DNA from 3 places in the Roseibium salinum genome. Region 3 is predicted to be linked to each of the others. Evidence: riboswitches for the same ligand, from Rfam matches in the RefSeq annotation. Region 3 holds a riboswitch; each other region holds the start of a gene.

Region 1 (6,142 bases), 2.6 Mb from region 3:
TGGTCGACGAGACCCTTGACGCGGGCCAGGGCTTCCTTGGTGACCAGCGGACCGAAATCGACGTCGTCTCCGGCAGTGTAAGGGCCGATCTTCAGCGCTTCGATTTTCGGCGTCAGCTTTTCGATCAGGGCATCGGCGGTGGATTTGCCGACGGGAACCGCGACCGAAACGGCCATGCAGCGTTCGCCGGCAGCACCATAACCGGCACCGATCAGAGCGTTGGCCGCCTGATCCATATCGGCGTCCGGCATGATGATCATGTGGTTCTTGGCGCCGCCGAAGCACTGCGCCCGCTTGCCGGAAGCGGTTGCCCGCGAGTAGACATATTGCGCGATCGGCGTGGAGCCGACAAAGCCCACGGCCTGAATAGTTTCATCGTCGAGGATCGCGTCAACCGCGCTCTTGTCGCCGTTGACGACGTTCAGCACACCAGCGGGAAGTCCGGCCTCGATCATAAGTTCGGCCAGCATGATCGGCACGGACGGATCGCGCTCTGACGGCTTCAGGATGAAGGAGTTGCCGCAGGCGATCGCCGGGCAGAATTTCCACATCGGGATCATGGCCGGGAAGTTGAACGGCGTGATGCCGGCAACGACGCCAAGCGGCTGGCGCATTGAGTAGATGTCGATGCCCGGGCCCGCGCCTTCGGTGAATTCACCCTTGAGCAGATGCGGCGCACCGATGCAGAACTCGGCCACTTCCAGGCCGCGGATCACGTCGCCCTTTGCGTCCGGGAGCGTTTTGCCGTGTTCACGGGAAAGCGCTTCGGCGAGCTTGTCCATGTCGCGGTTCAGAAGATCGACGAACTTCATCATCACGCGAGCGCGGCGCTGCGGGTTGGTGGCCGCCCAGGCCGGCTGTGCGGCCGCGGCATTGGCAATTGCGGCATCCATTTCGGCCTGGCTGGCCAGGGCCACCTGTGCCTGAACTTCGCCGGTTGCCGGATTGTAGACGTCGGCGTAGCGGCCGGACGTGCCCTCCACGTGCTTGCCGCCAATGAAATGACCGATTTTCTGCATGTGCGTTTCTCCCATCAGCTCTGAGCAATACGGATCGACTGACCGCATTCAAAACTGCATCCTTTCTGACTTTTATTTTTGCTACAAACAAGCTCCAGTATTCCGGAGCCGTTGTGCATTTTTTATAGTTATGGCACATCATTTTCGCTCAGCTTCTCAAACACGGCCCGTGTTGTCATCCCTGATGAGGGCGGCGGGACCGAGCGTTGCGGAGTGAGCGATCCGGCTCTTCTCTGATTAGGGAACCCAACAGCATGAACTGGGACGACATTCGCATTTTTCTCGCCATTGCCCGCACCGGTCAGATCCTTGCCGCGGCACGGCGGCTTGGCGTGAACCACGCAACGGTCGCCCGCCGGCTGACAGCTCTGGAAGAGAGCCTCGGGACACGTCTCTTCGACCGTTCCACATCCGGCTGCATTTTGACCGAAGGCGGCAGCCGGTTTTTCGAGCGGGCGGAGCGGATGGAAGCGGAGGCCGTTGCGGCGGAGGCGGACCTGGGCGGCGACACCCCCGGCGTCAGCGGCACGGTCCGCATCGGAGCACCGGACGGCTTCGGCGTTGCCTATCTTGCGCCGCGCCTTGGAAAGCTGACCGAAAGACACCCGGGCCTTACGGTCCAGCTGGTGCCGGTCCCGCGCTCCTTCTCGCTGTCCAGACGCGAAGCGGACATAGCGGTGACGATCGACCGTCCGGACACCGGCCGTCTCGTGGCCGGCAAGCTGGTGGATTATGCGCTCGGCCTCTATGCCTCGAAAGGCTATCTGGAAAAACGCGGCATGCCTGAACAGCCAGGCGATTTAAGCGCACACGATCTGATCGGGTACGTGGAAGATCTTGTCTATTCCCCCTCGCTCAATTACGGCACGGAGATCACCAGGGACTGGTCGGCCCGGTTCGAGATCGCTTCCGCGCTTGGCCAGACCGAAGCCGTTCGCGCAGGCGCAGGCATCGGTATCCTGCACGATTTCATCGCGCGCGCGCACCCGCTCCTTGTGCCTGTCATGCCTGACATCAAGCTCCGCCGCGCCTATTGGATGGTCACCCACGAAAGCTCGCGCCCCTTGCGCAATGTGGCAGCGGTCCAGGATTTCCTGCGCGACCAGGTCGCGCAAGACCGTATGATGTTCGGATAGGGCCACGATCGCAGGGGGCCCTTCAGCCCCTGCCCCTACCGCCACTTCTGCGTTGCGGAAATCCACTCCCTCGTCCGGGATTCCGGATCCGGATTGAGCGTAATGTCGGTGACGACGGCGGCACTGTCCGCGCCGTTTTCGAAGACGCCCGGCAGCCGTTCCGGCTTGAGGCCGCCTATGGCGACGAGCGGCAGACCGCCGACCGCGCGCTTCCATTTGCCGATCTTCTCGACGCCCTGCGGCGCCCATTTCATCTTTTTCAGAACGGTCGGATAGACCGGGCCCAGCGCGACGTAGTCCGGACAGGCGGCAAGCGCGGCGTCCAGTTCGTCTCCGTCATGGGTCGACACGCCCAGACGAAGGCCGGCTTTTCGGATCGCACCGGTATCGGCATCCGCAAGGTCTTCCTGGCCGAGATGGACGAAGTCGCAGCCTTCGTCGATGGCGAGCTGCCAGTAGTCGTTGACGACAAGCTGGCAGCCATGGTCTTCGCAGATCGTTCTGGACGCGGCGATTTCCTTGCGGAGCTCAGCCTCCGGCTTGTCCTTGATCCGCAGTTGCACAAGCTTGACGCCGAGCGGTATCAGCCGTGAGATCCATTCGGAGCTGTCGACGATCAGGTAAAACGGGTCGAGTTTCATTCAAATACCGCCATGCCGATAACAGGGGTGGAAGGGACTGCCATGTCGCGCGGCTCGAGCGGTTGCGCTTCATAGGCAAGACGGCCGGCCTCGATGGCTCTGGCAAAGGCTTCCGCCATCACAACCGGATTGCCGGCCTTCGCAACGGCCGTGTTCAGCAGCACCGCGTCGAAGCCCAGTTCCAGAACCTGCGCCGCATGCGAGGGCCTGCCCAGACCCGCGTCGACCACAAGGGGAATGCCGGGAAAATGCGCCCGGTAAGCCCTCAAGGCATCCGGATTCACCGGGCCTCTTGCCGAACCGATCGGCGCGCACCACGGCATCAGCACCTGGCAGCCAGCCTCCAGCAGCTTTTCGCCGACGATGATGTCTTCCGTCGTATAGGGAAACACCTTGAAACCGTCTTCCGTCAGAATGCGAGCGGCTTCGACGAGCGCGAAGACGTCGGGCTGCAGGCTGTCGTGATGTCCGATGACTTCCAGCTTGATCCAGTCGGTCCCGAACAGCTCCCGCGCCATTTTGGCGGTTGTGACGGCCTCCTTTGCGGAGTGGCATCCGGCGGTATTCGGCAGCACCCGCACATTCAATTCGCGGATGAGCTCCCAGAACTTGCCGCCGGCCCCGTTTCCCGCCGTTTCCCGGCGCAGCGAAACGGTCAGGATTTCGGCCCCCGAGCCCCTTACCGCATCCGCCAGAACTTTCGGCGACGGATACTGCGCTGTGCCGAGCAAAAAGCGCGAGGAGACTTTCTCGCCGTAGAATTCAACCATGGCGCTCAGCCTCCCTGCATCGGCGACAGAATCTCGATCCGGTCACCTTCCGCCAGCGGGCAATCTGCCCTGTCTTCCGCGGCAACAAGGTCGCTGTTGCGGGCTGTGGCCAGAAACTCGTGATCGTAGGCCAGTTCGTCGAGCAATGCGGCCAGCGTCTCGCTGGAAACTTCCTGCTCCTGGCCGTTAATGGTGAGCTTCAAGGTCGTTCTCCTTTGAGAAAGAAAGGATCTGATTGGTGGCCTCTTCGGCATAATGGGGCGACAGCAGGAAGCCGTGCCGGTAAAGACCGTTGAGCGACAATGTCCGTCCCGACCGGACAATGCGCGGCAGATTGTCGGAATAGGCCGGACGAACGCCGGTTCCCGTCTCTACGATCTTTGCCTCGGCAAAGGCCGGGTGGAGACTGTAGGCAGCGTTGAGCAGTTCCATTGCGGAACGGGCACTGATCGGTCCGGTATCGTCGCTTTCGATCATGGTCGCCCCGACCATGAAATGATTTCCCTCCCGCGGCACCACGTAAACGGGAATGCGCGGATGCAGAAAACGCACGGGACGGGACAGCGCAACGTCGGGCGCATGCAGGATCAGCATTTCCCCTCGAACGCCTCGCAGATCCGGGTCCCTTGCAGCCATGCCCGTACAATCGGCGGTGAAATCGGCAGCGATCGAGGCCGCCTCTCCGTCGAAGATAAACCGGACACCTCTTTCGACCAGCTTCGCCTTAAGGCAGCTCAGGGCTCTTCTCGGGTCGAGATGCGCTTCGCCCGGAAAGAACAGCGCCTTTGAAAACCGCCCCTCCAGATCCGGTTCCAGCGCCGCGATACCGTGTCCGTCCAGCCAGTTGTGACCGGTGGTGCGAGCCGCGAACCGGCCGAGCTCGGCCGTATCGCGCGGCGGCGCCACCACAAGCGTTCCGTGCCGCACGACGTGACCGGGCACGGCATCCGACCACCAGTCCAAGGACGTCTTGCCGTATGTGAGTACGTCCTCTTCCGCGTTTTCTCGCTCGCACCAGGGCGCCAGCATGCCACCGGCGAGCCAGGAAGCGCTGCCGCCAAGGTCCTTGTTTTTCTCGACCACAATGACTTTCGCACCGCGCCTGGAGAGTTCCCGGGCCAGCGTCAGCCCGGCCACTCCAGCGCCCCGGATCAGCACTCTCATGAAATGCCTCTAGCGGTCGCGGGCCGGGCCGCCGCACGGGCAAATGTCAGAAGTCGGGCTGTATGCACTCCGGATATCTCCCGCAAAGTCACTCGACGCTTTGCCTGGCTTCGTCATACCGGTGCGGGATGAGGTGTGACCGTGCGCCCGTGTCGGGGACCTGCCGGTTCTGGCAAACACCATCCCTTCGCCAGCATGACCTGGATCAGGTTCTTCGGGTCCCTGCGCTGCACGACCGGATCGCGCCCAGCAGTATCTCAGCCCCTTTCGGGGCACCCCGGGTGAAATCACCTTGTGCCGCCAGTGCAAGCAACCTGTCAAGGTGCCATTGCCGGGTGATCCGGCGGCCTCTCTCCATATCTAGGGACTCAAGCCGGCCAGAAAAGCCCCGACCTCTGCACGGCTCTGCAGCCGGTAGACGGTCAGATGATGCGGCGGCTCGCGATGGGTCACCTCCGTCCAACGCGAATGGGAAGCCGGAAACGGACTGTTCAATGGACATCTCCTGCCGTTCCACCCAATCTAATGAAGTCAAATACAAGTCGAGGAGAGGCAGATGAGCTGGTTGAATTGTCCGGATCCCATTCCGGGGAACGCTGCAAGCTGTGACCCGATCGAGACCATTATCGTTCCAAGAACGTCGGATCTCGGCGGCTTTTCCGTGCGCCGCGCGCTGCCCTCGGCAAGGCGCCGGATGGTGGGCCCGTTTATCTTCTTCGATCAGATGGGACCGGCCGAGCTTCTGGTCGGCGGCGGCATTGACGTGCGCCCGCACCCGCATATCGGCCTGGCAACCGTGACCTACCTTTTCGAGGGCGAGCTCTATCATCGCGACAGCCTCGGCACGGAAATCGCCATTGCGCCGGGCGCCCTCAACTGGATGAGTGCCGGCAAGGGCATTGTCCATTCAGAGCGTGAGCGGGCGGAGCGCAAGCTTTCGACTCGTCCGCTCTTCGGCCTACAGAGCTGGGTCGCGCTGCCCAAACACCTGGAAGAAGGCGCGCCGGCCTTCCAGCATTTCGGCACGGAGGAACAACCGCAATTCGCCGACAAGGGCGCCTCTGTCAAACTGATCGCCGGCGAGCTCTACGGTCACAAGGCGCCGGTCACTACGGCTTCGGAGCTGTTTTACGCCGACATCTCTCTCGAACCGGGCGCGAAGGTTCCTCTCGACGCCGGTTGGGAAGAGCGCGGCCTTTATACGGTTTCCGGCCGCATCAGCATTGCCGGGCAAAGCTTCGATCCGGCGCAGCTGCTGGTCTTCAAACCGGGAGACCATCTGGTGATCGAGAACACCTCGCCCGATCCGGCCCGGTTCGTTGTCCTCGGCGGCGCGCCGATGGACGGCCGCCGCTACATCTGGTGGAACTTCGTCTCTTCCTCAAAGGAGCGTATCGAGCAGGCCAAGGAAG
Region 2 (6,142 bases), 3.8 Mb from region 3:
TGCTGACAGGTTTTCCAAACACATGCCGGACCGCTCCGCCGCGGACGAACGGTTGGCTCATCAGCATGGGCGGGAGCATGTCTCCCGGCCGTTAGATCGCCGACAGTACCTCGAACGTCATCCCGGCCAAGCGCAGCGCGAGCCGGGATCGGAGAGGCTCAGGCCGTCGCCTTCTGTCCGATAGACCTCGGCTCGCCGATCCCGGATCTTCGCTTCGCTGCGTCCGGGAGGACGAAAGAGAGGAAGTGCTTTTTCATGAACTTAGGGCCGGAGCGTGTGTCCCGGCCGTTAGGTCGCCGACGGAACCTCGTTCGTCATCCCGGCCAAGCGCAGCGCGAGCCGGGATCGGGGAGCCCCAGGCCGTCGCCTTCTGTCCGATAGACCTCGGCTCGCCGCCGGGTCTCCGCATCGCTGCGTCCAGGAGGACGAAGGAGAGGAAGTGCTTTTTCAATAAAACTTAGGGCCGGAAAGATCTCCCAGCCCTTTGATGTCTAACCTCTGAGTGGGGATTAGAACTTGTAACGCAGCGAGGCGGCAATGATGTTCACGTGGCTGTCGACCTCTCCCGAGTAAGTCCCGAAAGTCGCGTTGAAGTCCTGATGGTTGGAATCGATGTTGATATCCGTCGATTCCGGGATGATGTGCGTATAGCCCAAATCGAATGCCAGGTGCTCATTGAGGTTGTAGCTTGCACCGGCGGACAGCCACCAGCGGTTGTTATCCGGCAGGCGGGTGGAACGGATTTCCTCGTCGATCGGAGAAATCTCATATCCCAAACCGGCGCGAAGGGTCAGCTTCTCGTTGAAATCATACTCGCCACCAAGCGAGAAGAACCAACCGTCATCGTAGTTGAACTCCAGCGTCGTCAGGGTTGCGCCGGTGGCATCCGAAATCGCCCGCGGGGCCTTCAACCGGCTCCAGTTGGTCCATTCAACAGTTCCGAGCAGACGGAACTTATCGGTGACCTGCTGGCTGGCCGAGAAATTGACCATGTCCGGCGTAATGACACCCAGGCTGACCGCGCTCCGCGTCCCGCTCAAAAAGAGATCGCCTTCAAGAGTATGAGAAACGCCTGAACGATAACCGAGACCGAATTCGGTCCCTTCAAACGGCCTGACGGTCACGCCGGCTGTCACGCCAAAGCCGACATCGTCGCCCGATACTTCGTTCGACCTAGCAAATCCTGCGGACGTCGCGTCGGCAGATTTCAGGCTCACATCGAGATATTGCACCTGAACGCCCGCTGCGACCGAGATCATATCGTTGAACTGGTAGACGATATTCGGATTGACGTTGAGCGAGAAGACCTTGGACGAGCGCGAATAGAACTGTGCCGCCCAGTTCTGTTCCGGCTTGGTGGTCAGACCGAAGGGTGCATTGACGCCAACACCGAAGACCCACTGGTCGTTCAGCCGGTACGCTGCGTAGCTCGCCGGGACCCAGGCGTCGGCTGCGATGTCACCGCTGCCAACCGAAGACGTACCCAATCCGCCGCCCGACAGGGTTCCATTGATTTCAGAATAGGGAATGATAAACGAATTGTGCGCTTCAACTGTCAGTCCCTGCTGAGCGCCGATGATGGAAGCCGGGTTCCAGAACATCGAGGATATCGAGTCTCCTGACGTACCATATCCCGCAAAGGACATGCCCTGATAATAGGCGCTCTGCTCACGCAGTGCGAAACCGCCTGCAAATGCAACATTTGCAACCAGAGATAGTGCTATCGTTGTAGAGGTAAGTAGTACCGACTTGTTGACTGCCCACGACATATAGTTTCCTCCCATCCCGAGCCACCGGATGTTTCAAGTGATCTGGGAACAGGTTTTTCAGAAAACCGGCCCATTTCAAGGCCATAATGGGCTGTGGACGTTGGCGTGAAACCATGCTGCATTGCAATATATCGAGTATTCCGAGAGTCCGGTCCTAGGCCGGCTCAGCAAAACAGAGAAAAAGCGCCCCTGCGGCGCCTGTTTGTCACGGCACTGACACATGCTGGCTCTTTTGCCTAAAAAACAGGCAAAATTGCCCACACCTTCCGATAACGTAAATATGCTCCCGAACGTTGCGGCGATGCCACACGTCTCGTTGGGGAACATGCATGGACTGCGGGATGGATTCGCGGCGCCGGGCCGCTGACGCGAGACGCTCAGGCGGCCCTCCATGGGGTTCAACCACCCTGCGGAGCCCGACTGCAGTACATGTGCCGCAGCCGTGAAGAGTGCCGATTGCAAGGGGCCCGGGTTGTAGAGATCAGCCCCTGCCGTCCCGAGCCTCCATGAAGCGGCGCATGGCGATCTCGCTCCAGGGAGCCAGCCGCTCTCGTGCCGCAGTGTTGCTCTCGTAGATGCGCATGCTGATCGAATTCTTCTCCGCAAGTTCCCCCAGCACGATCGCCGCGTTTTCCCGCAAGGCGTTCAGAACGTCGTCCGGATAGTTCTTGATGGTGACGCCGTCCTCTTCCCGGAGCAGCTTCAGGCTGCCGGCGTTCTCCCAGTTGCTTTCCGCCAGCGACCGGGCGTTTTCGGCCCGGCAGGCCTCCAGAACGATGATACGCAGCTCTTCCGGCAGGCCGTCCAGGGCGACTCGGTTGAAGATCGCCTCGCCGGTGCCGTTCGGTTCGTGGAACCCCGGCGTGTAGTAGGACTTGGCGACCTTGTGAAAGCCCATGGCGCGGTCGGACCACGGACCGAGGAATTCGGTCGCATCGAGGACGCCCGATTGCAGCGCCTGGAACAACTCGCCCGGCGGAAGGCCGACCGGCGTCGCGCCGAGCCGGCGCATCACCTCGCCGCCAAGCCCCGGCATGCGGATTTTCAAGCCCTTCAGGTCCGCCAGGCTGTTGACCTCTTTCCGGAACCAGCCGCCCATCTGAACGCCCGTATTGCCGGCCATGACGGGTTTCAGGCCGAACGGGGCATAGAGCTCGTCCCAGAGCGACTGTCCGCCGCCCTGCTCGATCCAGGCGATGTGCTCATGGGGCAGAAGCCCGAACGGGATTGCAGTGAAAAAGACCGAAGCAGGTATCTTGCCCTGCCAGAAGAACGAGGCCGTATGGGCCATCTGGGCGGTGTTGCCGGAGACGGCTTCGAAAACGCCGAGCGCCGGCACCAGCTCGCCCGCGGCAAAAAGGCGGATGCGGAACAGCCCGCCGGACATCATCTCGACCTGGTTGGCAATCCGCTGCGCGGTCACGCCGGGCCCCGGCAGGTTCTTTGGCCAGGACGTCACCATCTTCCACTCGATGGTCGCCTTGTCCTCCTGCGCGACGGCCGGTGCGGCCAGAGCCGCGCCACCGGCCGCGACCGACGCACCGAGGAGCTTTCTCCGGCTCATCAGCCTGGTCTTTTGTGAAGTCCCGTCAGGCATGTCACTTACTCCAGAAGCGATGGAAATGGTGAACCGGCCCGTGACCGGCGCCGATATCAAGCTGATCGGCGGCGACAATCGCGGCATGAATATAGGCCTTCGCCTCCCCGATCGCACCCTGCAGATCCAGTCCCTTGGCGAGGCCGGCGGCAATTGCGGACGACAGGGTGCAGCCGGTGCCATGGGTATTGCGGGTGTCGATGCGTTTTTCGCGCAGCCATACGGCATTGCCGCCGCCATCCAGGAACAGGTCCGCGCACTCCGCACCCGAGCCGTGCCCCCCTTCAGCAGGACCGACCTTGCACCCAGACGTAAAAGCCGCTCCGCCTGCGCCTGCATTTCCGTCTCGCTGGCGGCAACCTCGCACTCCAGGATCCTTGCAGCTTCGTGCAGGTTCGGCGTAATGACATCGGCAAGCGGTATCAGGATGGCAATCAGTCCCTCCACGGCGCTGTCGGCAAGCAGGGGGTCTCCAGAGGCGGCAACCATCACGGGGTCCAGCACCACTGGCCCGGTCGCATGGGCCTCCAGGCCCTCGGCGACCGTTTCGATGATGTCGATGCGCGACAGCATGCCGATCTTGGTCGCATTCACCTTCAGATCGGAGAAGACCGCATCCATCTGCGCCCGGACGAAGTCCGGCGGCAGGTCATGAATGGCGGTGACCCCGAGCGTGTTCTGTGCGGTCAGGGCGGTCAGAACGCTGGCGCCGTAGACGCCGTTTGCTGAAAAGGTCTTGAGGTCGGCCTGTATCCCGGCACCGCCGCCGGAATCCGACCCTGCAATGGTCACCGCGATCGCGGTCATGGGTATCTCCTTTTATGAAAACCGAACAGCCTCACGCCCTGAGCCGGGCTTTTATGTCGTCCAGGCTCATCACGTAGAGAGCGTCGAGCAGTTCCGGCACCAGGGTTCCGGGCCCCCTGGCGCGCCCGGCCGCGATCTCGCCGGCAATGTTGAACACCGACAGGCCGCAGGCGGCGGCCAGCGCCGTATCGGTCTCGACACTTGCAAAGGCCGAAAGAACCGCGCCGCCGGCACATCCTGTCGCGGTCACTCGTGCCATCAGCGGGTGCCCGTTCATCAGCCTGAAATCCTCTGCCCTGCCCTCGATCCTGTCTTCCGGCCCCGTCACGGCAAGAACCGTTCCGGCGGCAATCAGCTCTTCAGCGTTGGCTCTTTCGGGAAACAGCGCTTCCAATTCCTGTTCGTTCAGCCGCACCAGATCCGGCCCGCGGGCAATGAGGTCACGGGCATAGGTGCAGCGGACAGGCGACCGGTTGACGAAAACCGGATCGATGCTCACCGGGCGGCCCGCCGTCCTTGCAGCATCGAAGGCAAGCGGAATGGCCTCGCGCCGCGCCTCGTCCAGAGTGCCGAGATTGATCAGCAAGGCATCCGCGCCCGCCACGAAGGCCGCGACTTCTTCCCGGGCAAACGTCATGGACGGAACAGCGCCCAGCGCCAGCAGGACGTTGGCGGTAAAGCTCTGCGCAACGGCATTTGTGATCGCGTGAACGCGGGGTGTCTTGTGGCGGACGCGCTCCAGCAGATCGAAAACCGTCTCTGCCGTAAGGGTGCGGGTGGACGCGGCAACGCTGATGGTCATCCGGCACCTCCTGAACGGGCCGGAGCGCGGGAGGTCCGCCGAGACGATCGCGAGGCACCGGGCGTCTTTTTGAACGTCATCTCAAATCCCTCCGCCGGTACAAGCCGGATCAGGTTCAAGGAGTTGGCCACCCGCCTCTCAGCCCGGTCGACGATCGCCGGGCACCCCCATGAGACGGCTGCACTGCTAGCAAGGCTGGCTGCTGAATGCAAGTCCCGCGGATCGACGCGGAGCCTCGGCAATTGACTGCGGCAATCAGATGGGCGATGTCGTTGAAACCAGATTTGCAACGTCCAACCGTCCGGAGCGCCGCATGACACCGTTTTTCGTGATGATCAAATGCCAGCTGGGCAAGACCTACCAGGTCGCCAATGCGATCGCCGACGCGGAGATTGCGTCCGAAGTCTATTCCACCAGCGGCGACTATGATCTCCTGGTGAAATTTTACGTCGAGGAAGGCGCCGATATCGGCCATTTCGTCAATGAGAAGGTGCACCCGATCGACGGCATCCAGGACACCAAGACCATCATTACCTTCAAGGCATTCTAACCCGCGTTTTTTCATTTATCCGGAGGCATTCCATGCGCTTTCTGAAGTCCGCCGTTTTCTCCCTCGCCCTCATGCTCCTGCCGGCGAGCGGGCCTGCATCCGCGCAAGGCATGCCGCCCGAACAGATCAAGCAGATCCTGGACCTCACAAAGGCCAACTGGGTAGCGTTCCGCGACTGGGAGGGTCAGGAACTGGTCTATTTCACCCATCTGGAATCCTGGAAATGCGGCATCGACTACGTCTTCTACGGCGTCAACGGCGGCCCGCTCGACCAGGAATGGGAACTGGACGAGTGCGATCCGGCCAACCCCAACGCGGTTCTGAAGGACAAGCCCTATATCGAGCGCCCGGCCGGCTCCACCCAGTCCGTCAGCGTACAGCTGGTCTTCCCCGACGGCTCGAAAAGCGCCCTCGAGACATTTGAGTACAAGCCGCAGTGAGGTCCACCGCCGGCGGGACCGTGGCCTGAAAAGCCAAATCGGCTTTTTCGTTCAGGACCTCGATGGCGATGAGGCGCGGCGCGCCTTGGTGCGGTCGAGGCCGAGCTTGTGTTCACGGTAGATGACGAAGACACCGGCCGCGATCACGATGGCGGCCCCGACGACCACTTCCGGAAC
Region 3 (6,142 bases):
GGCCCGGCAGATGGGCCGCGTCAGCGTCGATGACCTGGCAAGGCGTTTCGACGTCAGTCCGCAGACCATCCGCAAGGACCTGAACGAGCTGTGCGAGCGGCGCCTGCTCGCCAGGACCCATGGCGGCGCGCTTCTGTCCTCGGGCATCGAGAATGTCGGCTACGAGGCGCGCAGGATCATTTCCAGCAAGGAAAAGGCCGATATCGGCGAAAGCGTCGCCGCGCTCATTCCGGACAATGCCTCGATCTTCATCAATATCGGCACGACGACGGAAGCGGTCGCCCAGGCACTGCTTCAGCACCGGGGCCTGATGGTCATCACCAACAACATCAACGTCGCCAGCCTGATGCGCGGCTATACGCAGATCGAGGTGGTGATCGCCGGCGGTGTGCTGCGCCACTCCGATGGCGGTATCGTCGGCGAGGCGGCCGTCGATTTCATGCGCCAGTTCAAGGTGGATTTTGCCGTGATCGGCGCTTCGGCCATTGATCCGGACGGATCGCTGCTCGACTACGATTATCGCGAAGTGAAGGTCACCAAGACCATCATGGACAATGCGCGCCAGGTCATTCTGGCCGCCGACAGCACCAAGTTCGAACGCACTGCCCCGGTCCGCGTCGGCCATCTGTCCGAGGTCGACACGTTCGTGACCGATTACTGCCCGAACCCCGATTTCCTGCGAATTGCCGCGGAAGCGGAAGTTCACCTGGTCCAGACCGGCCGCCAGGACGTCGTAGCAGCGGGATAGGCGGAAACCTTGACGGAACGCCGGTACGGCCGAATGCCACCCGCCTGTGGGCAGGCGGTGGCAAGGATGTTTGTATTCTGGGGAAAAATTGGCACGCCCAACGGGACTCGAACCCGTGTTTCCGCCGTGAAAGGGCGGCGTCCTAGACCGCTAGACGATGGGCGCGCGGTGCTTGGCGGCATCTGCCTCAAGCCAAGGACCGTGCGTATAAGGCTGCGCGGCCGATGACGCAAGCCCCTTTCTTCATTTTTTCGTCACACGCCTGTTCATAACCGCGCATCGGGGTCCTGTGACCGAGGCAACGTCGGTCGGCGCGGCTGTCAGCGGGCGAGAATATCGGTCCGGCCAAGCTGTTTTCCGGTCGCCGGATCAAAGCGCAGCAGCGCCGTTCCGCCCTCTTCCTTGACGAGGACCAGCAGCAGGTCCCCGGAGAGGGTTGCCTGAAGAACCTCCGCCCCGGGACCGACGTCCACCGTCGCCGCGAACGGCGCCTCGGAGGGGTCGGGCTCATAAGTGTTGATCTTGTAGAGAATAGCTGCAAAGACAGCGACGAACCCGGCAAACATGATCAGGGACGATCCGAGCAGCAGGCGTTTGAGTTTCGCCTGGACGCGTTGAGTAGCCGGATCGAGCGGCGCCTCGTCGGGGCCCTCTTCCCGATAATCAGGTTGTGACATGACAGACTATTCCCACGTAGATCCGGCCGACCTGGACACGGAGTTCAGTTTAACGGTTGATGCAGCCGATGCCGGAAAGCGGCTGGATGCGGTGCTGGCGGCCAATCTGGAGGCCCTTAGCCGGAACAGGATACAGGCACTGATCAAATCCGGTGACGTCACCGTCGGCGGCGCGAAAATAGTGGAGCCCAAGTACCGGGTCAATGAAGGCGACGCGCTTACGCTCACATTGCCGGAACCGGAAGATCCCGAGCCCATGGGCGAGGACATTCCGCTCGCGGTGGTTTTCGAGGACGAACACCTTATCGTTATCGACAAGCCCGCCGGGCTTGTCGTTCACCCGGGGGCTGGGAACTGGACGGGGACGCTGGTCAACGCACTGATCCATCATTGCGGCGACAGCCTGTCGGGCATCGGCGGCGTCAGGCGGCCGGGCATCGTCCACCGGATCGACAAGGATACCTCCGGCCTGCTGGTCGTGGCCAAGACCGACCAGGCGCACAGCGGGCTTGCCGCGCAGTTCGCCGACCATGGCCGCACCGGGCCGCTGGAACGGGCCTATTTAGCGCTTGTCTGGGGCGCTCCTGCCAGCCTGAAGGGCACGATCGACGCCAATCTGGCCCGCTCGCACACCAACCGGCAGAAGATCGCCGTCGTGAAAACCGCCGGCCGCCGCGCCATCACCCATTGGCAGGTGAAGGAACGGTTCAGCCATGCCGGCGAGCCGGCCCTGGCCTCCCTGATGGAATGCCGCCTGGAGACCGGCCGCACCCACCAGATCCGCGTCCATATGGCCCATATCGGCCATCCCCTGATCGGCGACAGTGATTACGGCTCCGGGTTCAAGACCAAGGCGAACCGGCTTGAAGAGCCGCTCAAGGGCCTTGTCGCGAATTTCGGCAGGCAGGCGCTTCACGCGGGACTGCTTGTCTTCGAACACCCGGTTAGCGGTAAAACTTTGCGTTTCGAGAGCCAGACCCCCCCGGATTTCGAAAATCTTTTGTCTGCATTACGAAACTTTTAGGATCCTATTTCGTTTTTCAGTCATGCAATCGGCAAATTCCGACCTATATTAGGAGATCTTGTGTGCCTGAACGGACACTATTGTGCGTCCGCCTTAACTCCGAAACGGCTCGCTTGCGCGAATTTCGCGGGGCACCCGGAGCCTGGGGACGCAGTTTGACGAAAGGGGGTGCATGTTATGGCCCAGAACGTACCGATGCTCACTGCCGGGGAAGGCGGCCTCAGCCGCTATCTGGATGAGATCTGCAAGTTTCCCATGCTGCAGCCGCAGGAAGAGTACATGCTCGCCAAGCGCTACAAGGAGCATGAAGACCCTGAAGCGGCAGAGCGCCTCGTCAATTCCCACCTGCGGCTCGTCGCCAAGATCGCCATGGGGTACCGCGGCTACGGCCTGCCGATCGGCGAAGTCGTCTCCGAAGGCAATGTCGGCCTGATGCAGGCGGTCAAGCGCTTTGAGCCGGACAAGGGTTTCCGGCTCGCGACCTATGCGATGTGGTGGATCAAGGCCGCCATTCAGGAATATATCCTGCGGTCCTGGTCGCTCGTCAAAATGGGCACCACCGCAAACCAGAAACGGCTGTTTTTCAATCTGCGCCGTCTGAAGGGCAAGATCCAGGCGCTGGACGAGGGCGACCTGAAGCCGCATCAGGTGTCTGAAATCGCGACCCGCCTCGGCGTGTCCGAGGACGAGGTCATCTCCATGAACCGCCGCCTCGGCGGCGACGCCAGCCTCAACGCCCCGGTGCGTGCGGAAGCGGACGCCGGCGAATGGCAGGATTGGCTCGTCGACGAGAGCGAAAGCCAGGAAACCATGCTGGCCAATCAGGAGGAGCTGGACATGCGCCGCAAGCTCCTGAGCGACGCCATGGATGTCCTCAATGAACGCGAACGCCGCATTTTCGAGGCCCGCCGGCTCTCCGAGGACCCGATGACGCTGGAGGATCTGTCCGGCGAATTCGGCGTCAGCCGCGAACGCGTGCGCCAGATCGAAGTCCGCGCCTTCGAAAAGGTTCAAAAGGCCGTGCGCAACAGCGCCCGTTCCATGGAACAACCGGCAGCCTGACGTCCGGAACCTAGCAGGTTGCCCGAAAGCGCCGGAGCCTATATGGGCTTCGGCGTTTTTCGTTTTCCGGCGCCCGCCTCGCTCACCTGATTTCGATGGCGTAGCTTTCGACCGGCACGACCTTGCTGATGAGGCCGGCCTCGGCCATGAACTCGGCAAAGCGCTGATAGCGTCCCTTGTCGAGCGCTGCGGGGCGCTTGGCAAAGCGCGGCAGCGTGTCCGCCCAGGCGCGTTTGTTCAATTCGTCATTGAGATGCGGATAGGCCTCGATGAAGGCGTTCCAGGCTTGCTCCGGATGGTTGGTCAGGTAGATCGTCGCCGCCTCGACCGCTGCCAGGAACCTGGCATAGCGCGGATCGTCGACCTTGTCCTTGTTCACCACATAGATGAGCTCATCGAAGACCGGCACGCCGTTTTCCTCCGGGAAGAAGGCCTTGCCTTCCTTGCCTTCGATCTCGATCTGCGTCAGCTCGAAATTGCGGTAGGCGCCGATGACCGCATCCACCTGGCCCGACATGAGCGCCGGAGACAGAGCGAAATTCACGTTGATGAGTTCGACATCGTCGATCGTGAGATCAACCGAGCGCAGCATCTGTCCGAGCATGGCATCTTCGAAACCGGACACGGAAAACCCGATCGTCTTGCCCTTCAGGTCCTTCAATTCCTTGATCGGACCGTCCTTCAGAACGATCAGCGAGTTGAGCGGCGTTTCCACCAGCGTGCCGATATGCATCAGGGGCAGGCCTTCCTCGATATGGGCATGCAGCGTCGGCTGGTAGGAGATGGCGATATCCCCCTGCCCTGCGGCAACGAGTTTCGGGGGCATGGCCGGGTCGGCAGGTTCGACCAGTTCCACGTCAAGGCCCTCGGCTTCGAAGAAACCCATGGTCTGCGCGGTGATGACCGGAGCATGGTCGGGATTAGTGAACCAGTCCAGGAGCACGGTCAGCTTTTCCGCGGCTTGAAGCGGGGTGCTGGCGAGCAGACCGGCGGCAACCGTCAGGGATAGCAGTGTCTTTTTCATTCAATCCTCCAGAAATTGAGGCGGCGGTCAGTCTTCGACCTGCCAGGGGACGAGAATTCGGGTGAGATGTTCGACGGCGTAGCGCATGGCCAGCACCATCAGCGCGAGCAGGATGACGGCGGCAAACAGGAGATTGGCATTGCCGCGCGCATTGGCCTGCAACATGATGAAAGCCAGCCCGCCCTTGGCTCCGGCCCACTCGCCGACCACCGCGCCCATCGGGGCAAAAACGGCGGCAACGCGCAGGCCGGACGCAAAGGCGGGCAAGGCGGAGGGGAGACGGAAGATCCAAAGCTCCTTGTGCCTGGGCACGCCGTAAAGGCGAGCCAGGTCCTTGAGGCCGGTTTCGGTCCGCCGCAGCCCGTCATAGACGGTCGAGGTGACCGTGAAGAAGATCACCAGTATGGCCATGACGATTTTCGAGGACATGCCGAAGCCCAGCCAGAGCACCAGCACCGGTGCGATGGCGAAAACCGGCAAGGCCTGCGTCACCAGGATCGGCGGCATGATCACCCGCCCGGCCAGCGGAAACAGCCAGACGGATATCGCCAGAAGCGCCCCGGACGTGACGCCGAGTGCAAATCCGAGCACGGTTTCCAGGGCCGTGATCCCCGCATGGTGCAGCAGGAAACCGGCATGTTTGGGAAAGGCAAGCAGCACGTCCACCGGCCCGGGAAGCATGAAGGACGGCGGCTGCAGGACCGCGACCAACAGGCCCCAGATGCCCAGGGCAGCGCCGGTGCCGGCCAGGAATTTCAGGAGGATGGCAAGGAACGCCTTCATGGCGCCTCCCAGACCGACTGAAAGGCCTTTGAGGCTTCCGTTCCGGCGAACGGTATCTGCATGTGCAGATGCCGCCGCGATGGCAGGCACAAACGCATAGGATCTCCCGTCTTCGGACGTGCCGAACGTGACATTGGAGATCCGGGAATAGGCTAAGGATTCCGTCCCTTCGCCGGCATGACCCGGATCAGGTTCTAAGGGTTCGGCGCTTGCGCCATCTCAGCTCCACAATGGGAGCACCCCTCGGACCAAGCCGGAACATGCCCTGCCCGGCCGAAAAATGCAAGCCGCCGGATGGCGGTCCAGGCGGATCTTCGGATCGTCATCCCGGGCGCAGCGAAGCGGAGACCCGGGATCGGTGAGCCGATGTCTATCGGCGATAACGCGAATGCTAGTGGCTCTCCGGTCCCGGCTCGCGCTGCGCTTGGCCGGGATGACGATGGAAAGGAGGTACTTCGTCAGAAAACCGAGGCGCCGGATGGCGGCTTTTCAATCTTGAGGTGTCAGCCGGCCTGCCAAGAGGAAAGGGCCTGTTCGACTACATTCTCGCCGGCCGAACCCTTTTCGATGGTCAGGATCCCGCGTTTGCCGTTCTCGTAGAGCATGGGAATGTCGATCCAGCCACGCTCACGCAAAAGGGCGAGGTTGCGCTGCTGTTCGTTCGGCAGATTGGAAAGCGCGATCCAGAAGAAGCCCGGAGAGACTTTCACCGAGGCTCCGATCAACGCATCGCCGCGTGCCTCTTCCGTCGGTTTCATGACAAGGCCGGGAACGTTGACGACATCGCCGGAGGCAAAGCTATCAGGGAACTCGTACTTGATCTC

What was found. A riboswitch is a leader RNA that binds a small molecule or an ion and turns the genes downstream of it on or off. The one in region 3 is predicted to bind thiamine pyrophosphate.
Region 1: it holds a riboswitch for thiamine pyrophosphate, as region 3 does, so the genes downstream of both, thiO (glycine oxidase ThiO) here and ON753_RS24155 (ABC transporter permease) in region 3, are expected to answer to the same signal.
Region 2: it holds a riboswitch for thiamine pyrophosphate, as region 3 does, so the genes downstream of both, thiM (hydroxyethylthiazole kinase) here and ON753_RS24155 (ABC transporter permease) in region 3, are expected to answer to the same signal.

The regions. Positions count from the first base shown of each region.
Region 1 covers NZ_JAPEVI010000003.1:1,585,434-1,591,575, forward strand. Annotated here, with positions in the region: gene ON753_RS11890 (CoA-acylating methylmalonate-semialdehyde dehydrogenase) at 1-1,019, opposite strand, end outside; gene ON753_RS11895 (LysR family transcriptional regulator) at 1,274-2,155, shown strand; gene ON753_RS11900 (thiamine phosphate synthase) at 2,191-2,796, opposite strand; gene ON753_RS11905 (thiazole synthase) at 2,793-3,566, opposite strand; gene thiS (sulfur carrier protein ThiS) at 3,572-3,769, opposite strand; gene thiO (glycine oxidase ThiO) at 3,753-4,730, opposite strand; TPP riboswitch at 4,895-5,020, opposite strand; gene ON753_RS11920 (pirin family protein) at 5,287-6,142, shown strand, end outside.
Region 2 covers NZ_JAPEVI010000003.1:384,811-390,952, reverse strand. Annotated here, with positions in the region: gene ON753_RS06275 (OmpP1/FadL family transporter) at 510-1,769, opposite strand; partial or broken gene ON753_RS06270 (TRAP transporter substrate-binding protein) at 2,251-3,180, opposite strand; partial or broken gene thiD (bifunctional hydroxymethylpyrimidine kinase/phosphomethylpyrimidine kinase) at 3,368-4,173, opposite strand; gene thiM (hydroxyethylthiazole kinase) at 4,205-4,975, opposite strand; TPP riboswitch at 5,044-5,154, opposite strand; gene ON753_RS06255 (Lrp/AsnC ligand binding domain-containing protein) at 5,289-5,525, shown strand; gene ON753_RS06250 (hypothetical protein) at 5,558-5,965, shown strand; gene ON753_RS06245 (DMT family transporter) at 6,017-6,142, opposite strand, start outside.
Region 3 covers NZ_JAPEVI010000003.1:4,210,626-4,216,767, reverse strand. Annotated here, with positions in the region: gene ON753_RS24185 (DeoR/GlpR family DNA-binding transcription regulator) at 1-748, shown strand, start outside; tRNA gene ON753_RS24180 (tRNA-Glu) at 838-913, opposite strand; gene ON753_RS24175 (hypothetical protein) at 1,069-1,425, opposite strand; gene ON753_RS24170 (RluA family pseudouridine synthase) at 1,424-2,449, shown strand; gene rpoH (RNA polymerase sigma factor RpoH) at 2,627-3,511, shown strand; gene ON753_RS24160 (ABC transporter substrate-binding protein) at 3,594-4,535, opposite strand; gene ON753_RS24155 (ABC transporter permease) at 4,563-5,318, opposite strand; TPP riboswitch at 5,466-5,572, opposite strand; gene ON753_RS24150 (prolipoprotein diacylglyceryl transferase) at 5,822-6,142, opposite strand, start outside.